DNA from 3 places in the Stenotrophomonas sp. Steno-C15 genome. Region 3 is predicted to be linked to each of the others. Evidence: predicted binding sites of a transcription regulator. Region 3 holds the regulator's gene; each other region holds the start of a gene.

Region 1 (2,265 bases), on a different contig from region 3:
GTTGCGGTGACAGGCTGTCTGCGGCGCGACGCTCCTGCCGCGGCAGGCGCAGCCACTGCACCAGCGCAGAGCCGTTCTCACCTGCGGCCAGGAACAGTGCGGCCAGCCGGCGACGCTGTGCGTGCGTCGGTGTGGCGGGCCATGCCGCCAGCACGCGATCGACTTCGGCATTGGCCGCTGGAACATCCAGACCGGTGGCGGCCTGGGCAGGTGCAGGATCGACGCAGTAACTTCCCACGCTCTCGGCATAGCGGGCGGGATTGCGGCGCATGAAATCGCATTGCAGTCCGGACAGGTTCTCCACCGCGATCGCCGTCGGCCGCCATGCCTGCAGGCGCTGCAGCAGCGGCTCCAGCATTGCCGGCTGGAAGGTCGGGGGCAGGCCGGACAGGTGCGGTGAGCCCAGCACCAGCACTTCGTTGACGCGGCCGGCGGGCGGGCCCTTGAGCTGTGCGGGGTTGAAACTTGGCCGATAGCCTGCATCGGCGGCCAGCGCGCCGCTGCTGCACAGGCCGAGGGCGAAAAGAGCAGCCAGGCGTGAAAACATGCGATCTCCGTGTCGATGGACGGTCCGTGGTGGGCGCATCCTTGCCTGTCCACCCCCTTGCCGACAGCCCCGATGGTCATGGCAACCTTTTCGTTGCAGGCTGCATCGAGGGCGCCGTCAGGCGCTGCAGGGGGGAGGGGGCTGGACAGGGCCCGCTGCGGAGGGGCCTAAAGCCCGGAACGGAGGTGCCGATAACCTCACTGGATCCCGCTCCCGTCACCCGCTGCAGGACCCCAGGCTGCCCTGTCGGGCGGCCCGCGCAGTGTGTTCCGCCGCTCCCGGATGTCGATCGCACCCGCCCCCAGATGTTCTTGCCCGTTGCTCGAGAGGTGCCTGCCGGCACCTGTAGTCCAAGCAATTGATGTCGCCGTCGGGCATCCCGCCTGGCGGATCGCAACCGCTTACCGGACACCGAGGATCAGACAATGCTCATTCCAGGCCTTACGGCAGGCGCACAGGCGCCAGCCGAGCTGCACACCCGTTGGTCGCCGTGGCGTTCCCTGCTGGGGGCGCTGGCGGGACAGCCTCGGCCCGGCAGGGTCGACAGCGATCGCGGTCATGCCGAGCTGGCCGCCCAGGTGGCCGCACTGCATCGCGTGCAGGCGGTGATCGAATTCGATCTGGATGGCACCATCCTGCAGGCCAACGACAACTTCCTGCAGGCGGTGGGTTATCGTCTGGACGAAATCCAGGGCAGGCATCATTCGCTGTTCGTCGATCCCGATCAGGCGTCCAGCGCCGAGTATCGGGACTTCTGGGCCCGGCTGGGACGTGGCGAGTTCGACGCCGGACAGTACCGACGGCTGGGCAAGGGCGGGCGCGAAATCTGGATCCAGGCCTCCTACAACCCGGTGCTGGACCCGCAGGGCCGGCCCTTCAAGGTCGTCAAGTTCGCGACCGACATCACCGCGCAGAAGCTGCAGGCCGCCGACTCGGCGGGGCAGCTTGCCGCCATCGACAAGTCGCAGGCGGTGATCGAGTTCAGCCTGGACGGGCACATTCTCTCGGCGAACGCCAACTTCCTCGCCGCCACCGGCTACAGCCTGGAAGAGGTGCGCGGCCAACACCATGCGCTGTTCGTGGAGCCCGAGCTTCGCGACAGCGCCGAGTACCGCCGGTTCTGGGAAAAGCTCGGGCGCGGCGAGTACGACGCCGGGCAGTATCGGCGGCTCGGCAAGGGCGGCCGCGAGATCTGGATCCAGGCCTCCTACAACCCCATCCTGGATGGCAACGGCAGGCCGTTCAAGGTCGTCAAATACGCTACCGACATCACCGCGCAGGTGCATGAGAACCAGGCCATGCAGCGTGCGGTGGCGCAGACCCGGGAGGTCGTGGCGGCGGCCAAGCAGGGCGACCTGACCCGCACCGTCGCCATTGCCGACAAGAGTGGCCCCATCGCCGAGCTGTGCGATGGCGTCAACGCGCTGGTCGAAGCCATGGCGGGCATCATCGGCCAGATCAAGTTCGCTGCCGATACCATCGCGGTCGGCGCGACCGAAATCGCGCAGGGCAACAGCGACCTGTCGCAGCGCACCGAACAGCAGGCGGCCTCGCTGGAAGAAACCGCCGTGTCCATGAAGGGCCTGGCCGATACGGTGCAGCGCACGGCGGCCAATGCGCGCCAGGCAAGCCAGCTGGCCGGCGGCGCAGCGGAGGTGGCTGCGCGCGGCGGCAGCGTGGTGCACGAGGTGGTGGCGACGATGGCCTTGATCAACGCC
Region 2 (2,265 bases), on a different contig from region 3:
TGGGTGACCGCATTGCTGGACGCCACCAGCTGATTGCTGTCGGCCACCATGCGACCGTACTCCCCCGGGAAGGCCGCCGCGTCCATCCGGTAACTGAGCTCGCCCGCATCATGGCGGCGTGCCATCTCCGCCTGCGCCGCCATCACAGCCTGCAGCTGTCCCCGCATGCCCTGCATCGCCTCGAGCAGGCGCCCGACCTCATCGTTGCCGCGCGCCGGCAGCGCGGTGTCCAGCTTGCCCGCCGCCACGTCACCTGCAATGCGTACCGCCTGCGCCAGCGGCCGGATCGCCAGGTGACGCAGCAGCAGGTAGACACCGGCGCTCAATGTCAGCGCGGCCAGCACGCCGACCAGCAGCGTCAGCCACAGCAGCTGGCGAGCCTCGGCCACGATCACGGCATGCGGCACCACCACACCCAGCGCGAAGCGCTGCGGGGCATCGCCAACCCGCAGTGGCACGTACAGGCGCACATTGCCGGCGGCATCCGGCTCGAACGCTTCGACGGTCCTGTCGGCCGCGATTCCGGCCAGCATGTCGCGGGTGAAGGCATCGGTGCGCGGCTTGCCGATCTCGGCGGCGTCGGCCGAAGCCAGGACTACGCCCTTGGGCGAAAGCAGTTCAACGCGGCCTGCTCCCATCGGCGCAAGCGTCGCCAGATGCTTCTGCAGCGCCGCCAGCGAGAAATCGACGGTGAACACGCCGAGGAACGTGCCGTTCTCCACGATGGGCGTGCTCAGGGTGCTCATCAGCACCTTCTGGCCGGCGATCTCATAGGCATAGGGCTCGCTCACCTTGGGCAGCTTGTCGCGGCTCGGCCCCATGTACCAGTCACCGGACCCGCTGGCGGTGTCGGTGTAGTCGGTCATCACCGACTGCTGCGGCTTGCCGTCCTGCCAGGCCCAGTAGCTCATGTAGCGACCGGTGGCGTCATGTGCCTCGCTGTTGACGAACTCCGCGTCCTTGCCATCGAAGGCATCGGCCTCCCACATGGTGCTCTTGCCCAGCCACTCCGGGTGCGCGCGCAGCTGTTCGCCGAGCACGGCCGCCAGGCTGGCACGATCAGGCTGGTCGCCCCGCGCGCGCTGGGCCAGGACGGCCTCGACCATGGCATCGTTGCTGGCGAAGGCGGTGCCCAGATCGGCCGCGACCTGGCGTGCTTCGGCCTGCGCCTCGCTGGCCATGGTCTGCCGCGATGCGTTGATCAGGCTGGCACTGGCCTGGCGGTAGATCAGAAAGGCGGTCAGGCCGAAGCACAACAGCGCTATGGCAGCGGTGCCCAGCATCAGCTTGTGGGCGATGCTGCCCGGACGACGGGCAGCGGCGGAGCGGGAAGACGGCATGGGAGGGTCCGCAAGGCAGGTCAGGACATCCGGCACCGCGTTGGCGCCGCGCTGGTGCGCGATCCCTCGCGCGGCGACCTGTCTGAGCCGGGCGATGCCCGGCACCGCAAGGGCGCACCGGGTTAGCGGCCGTTCCGCGGCGGGGTTGAGCCGTTGCCCTGCGTCAAGCTGAATGCACTCAGTTTGGGATGGCTCATACGTGCGGCGAACCTACTCGACCACCCGGTCCTTCAACCACTGCGTGCGTGGCAGCACTTCGATGCTGCCTGCCGCGTACTGCTGCAGTACATCGTCCGGACCGTAGCGCGGCTGCCAGCCCAGCACCGCAACCGCACGGCTGCCGTCGTACACGCGGTCGATGCTCAGCGGCAGTGGCCAGCCGCGGCGCTCGAACTCGGCCAGCAGCTGCGGTGCGCGCCGCGCCAGCACCCGGCGTGGCTGGGTGGCCAGTTCCAGGCAGTCCTCGCGCCGGAAGGGGGTCGGCGCGCAGGCGATGTAGCGCTGGAACGGTGCGCCCCCGTTGTGCAGCAGCGCGGCATGCGCGCTGGCCACATCGCGTGCATCCAGGCCCCGGTGCAGGCGGAACATCGCCATGCGCTCGGGAGGCTCGGGGAAGCAGCGGCCCATGCGCAGCACGCGCACGGCGAACGCCTCCGATGCCGCGGCTTCGGCCAGCGCCTCGGCCTGCAGCTTGGTGCGGTGGTAGATGGTCCTCGGCAGGGGTTCAGTGTCTTCGTCGATCCAGCGGCAACCGCCTGCCACCACGGCATGGCCATACAGGGCGGTGGTGCTGGTCAACACGAAGCGTCCGACGCCGGCGTCACGCGCCAGCCGCAGCAGCTGCGCGGTCGCCTCCACGTTGATCTGCTGGAACACCGTGTCCGGCACCAGCCCGACATGCGGTGCATGCAGCGCAGCGGTGTGG
Region 3 (2,265 bases):
CCAGCGCCGGATCGGTGCGATGCTGCTCCGGTGGCAGGCCCAGCGCGCCAAAGCCTTCGTGCACGCGGCGGACGATGCCGACCACGCGACGGATGATCTGTCCGGTCAGGTCCTGATAGCTCTGGGTCAGGGCAATCTCGGTCAGGTTGTGGCGGATGCGTTCCAGCTGCGCATCCTGCCCCGGCTGCAGGCCTTCGGCGCGCAGCTGTTCGGTGAGGCTGCGGCACTCTTCGGCCAGGTCCAGGGTGCGGTGCGTGGCCTGTTCGGTCATCGCCACCACATGGTCCAGGCGCGCGCAGGCGTCGTCCAGCTCGCCCGCCTCGCTGGGGACGGTCGGCAGTTCGCCCAGGGCCTGGCCCAGTTCGCGGGCCAGCCGTGACAGGCCGCTCATCATCGGCTGCGTGCGTGCGGCCACCAGGGCGTCGATGCGCTGGCGCCAGGCGCTCTCGTCGCCGGATTCGAGCGCGTCGAGGGCTTCCTGCAGGCGCAGGACGAGGGCGTTCTTGTCGACCGTGGCGTCCATCAGGCGCTGGCCGCCAGGCGTTCGAAGATCTTGCCCAGTTTCTCTTCCAGCGTCTGCGCGGTGAACGGCTTGATGATGTAGCCGTTCACGCCGCTCTGCGCCGCTTCGATGATCTGCTCGCGCTTGGCCTCGGCGGTGACCATCAGCACCGGCAGGGTCTTGAGCTTGGCATCGGCGCGGATCGCCTTGAGCAGTTCGATGCCGGTCATCACCGGCATGTTCCAGTCGGTGACCACGAAGTCGAACGGTTGGCTCTGCAGCATCGACAGCGCAGCATGCCCGTCCTCGGCTTCGGCGGTGTTGGTGAAGCCCAGATCGCCCAGCAGATTCTTGACGATGCGACGCATGGTCGAGAAGTCGTCGACGATCAGGATGCGCATGTTCTTGTTCAAATCGGAGTTCCTTTGTTGTTCAGTCGCCCGCGGTGGCCGTGGCCGCCGCAGGCATGTTCATTCTTCAAGCCCGGCATCCGCGGCCTCGAAGATCTTCAGCCGGCCGCGCAGGCGCAGCACGGCCTGGCCGTGGATCTGGCAGACGCGCGATTCGCTCACGCCGAGCACCGCGCCGATCTCCTTCAGGTTCAGCTCCTGCTCGTAGTACAGCGAGAGCACCAGCTGTTCGCGTTCGGGCAGATGGCCGATGGCCTTGCCCAGTTCGCGGCCGAACTCGCCACGTTCCAGGACCTGCTGCGGTGTCGGTCCGCCCTGGGCGACGGTGTCCAGTTCGCCCTGGTCTTCGATGCGCGATTCCAGGCTCAGCACCTGGCCGCGCGAGGCGTCCTCCATCAGCCGCAGGTACTCGGGCAGTGGCATGTCCATGGCCGCCGCCACCTCGGTGGCACTGGCTGCACGGCCCGTGGTCTGCTCCAGGCGGCGGATGGTGGCGGCCGCATCGCGGGCGCGCCGATGCACCGAGCGCGGTACCCAGTCGCCGCGGCGGATCTCGTCGATCATCGAGCCGCGGATGCGGATCGAGGCATAGGTCTCGAACGAGGCACCCTGGTCGGCGTCGTAGCTGCGCGAGGCTTCGATCAGGCCCATCATGCCGGCCTGGATCAGGTCGTCCACTTCGACGCTGGCCGGCAGGCGTGCGGCCAGGTGATGGGCGATGCGCCGCACCAGGTCCGAGTGCTGGGCGATGACCTCGGTCGCCGCCGAGCGCTGGACTTCCCTGTACTGGGCCGCGCCTTTCATGCTGCCACCCCGCGTTGCTTGAGGATGCGCTCGAGGAAGAATTCAACGCCACCGCGTGGCTCGGTGGGGGCCTGCCAGCGGGCGGTGCGACGGGCGATCTCGGTGATCGCCAGCGCCGCCGGGCTGGATGGATAGGCCTTCACCACCGGCTGCTGGCGCTGCACCGACAGGCGCAGCCAGTCATCCTGCGGCACGCAGCCCAGGTAGTTCAGCGAGACATCGGCAAGGAACTTCTCGCAGACCCGGGTCAGCTTTTCATACAGCACGCGGCCCTCGTTGGGGTCGCGCACCATGTTGGCCACCACCTGGATGCGGTCCACGCCGCGCTCGCGCGACAGCACCTTGATCAGTGCGTAGGCGTCGGTGATCGAGGCCGGCTCGTCGCAGACCACGACAACCGTGTCCTGTGCGGCCTGGCAGAAGGTCAGTACGCCATCGGTGATGCCGGCGGCGGTGTCCACCACCATGATGTCCAGCTCGCGTTCCAGTTCGGAGAACACGTTCACCAGGCCGATGTGCTCGGCCGGGGCCAGCTCGGCCATGTGCCGG

The links. The regulator FliA, encoded in region 3, starts transcription of late flagellar genes. The targets are predictions, from matches to a motif close to TAAAGTTTNNCNNNCNNNGGCCGATAA.
Region 1: AC06FB_RS12705 (methyl-accepting chemotaxis protein) is a predicted target of FliA. The motif match lies at 716-742, and genes of this name have one in related genera.
Region 2: AC06FB_RS18445 (methyl-accepting chemotaxis protein) is a predicted target of FliA. The motif match lies at 1,463-1,489, and genes of this name have one in related genera.

The regions. Positions count from the first base shown of each region.
Region 1 is NZ_JBWJPF010000015.1:68,415-70,679, forward strand. Features, by position in the region: gene AC06FB_RS12700 (DUF5694 domain-containing protein) at 1-547, opposite strand, end outside; gene AC06FB_RS12705 (methyl-accepting chemotaxis protein) at 973-2,265, shown strand, end outside.
Region 2 is NZ_JBWJPF010000041.1:11,808-14,072, forward strand. Features, by position in the region: gene AC06FB_RS18445 (methyl-accepting chemotaxis protein) at 1-1,340, opposite strand, end outside; gene AC06FB_RS18450 (NAD-dependent epimerase/dehydratase family protein) at 1,551-2,265, opposite strand, start outside.
Region 3 is NZ_JBWJPF010000001.1:17,665-19,929, forward strand. Features, by position in the region: gene AC06FB_RS00080 (protein phosphatase CheZ) at 1-523, opposite strand, end outside; gene cheY (chemotaxis response regulator CheY) at 523-915, opposite strand; gene AC06FB_RS00090 (RNA polymerase sigma factor FliA) at 973-1,716, opposite strand; gene AC06FB_RS00095 (MinD/ParA family ATP-binding protein) at 1,713-2,265, opposite strand, start outside.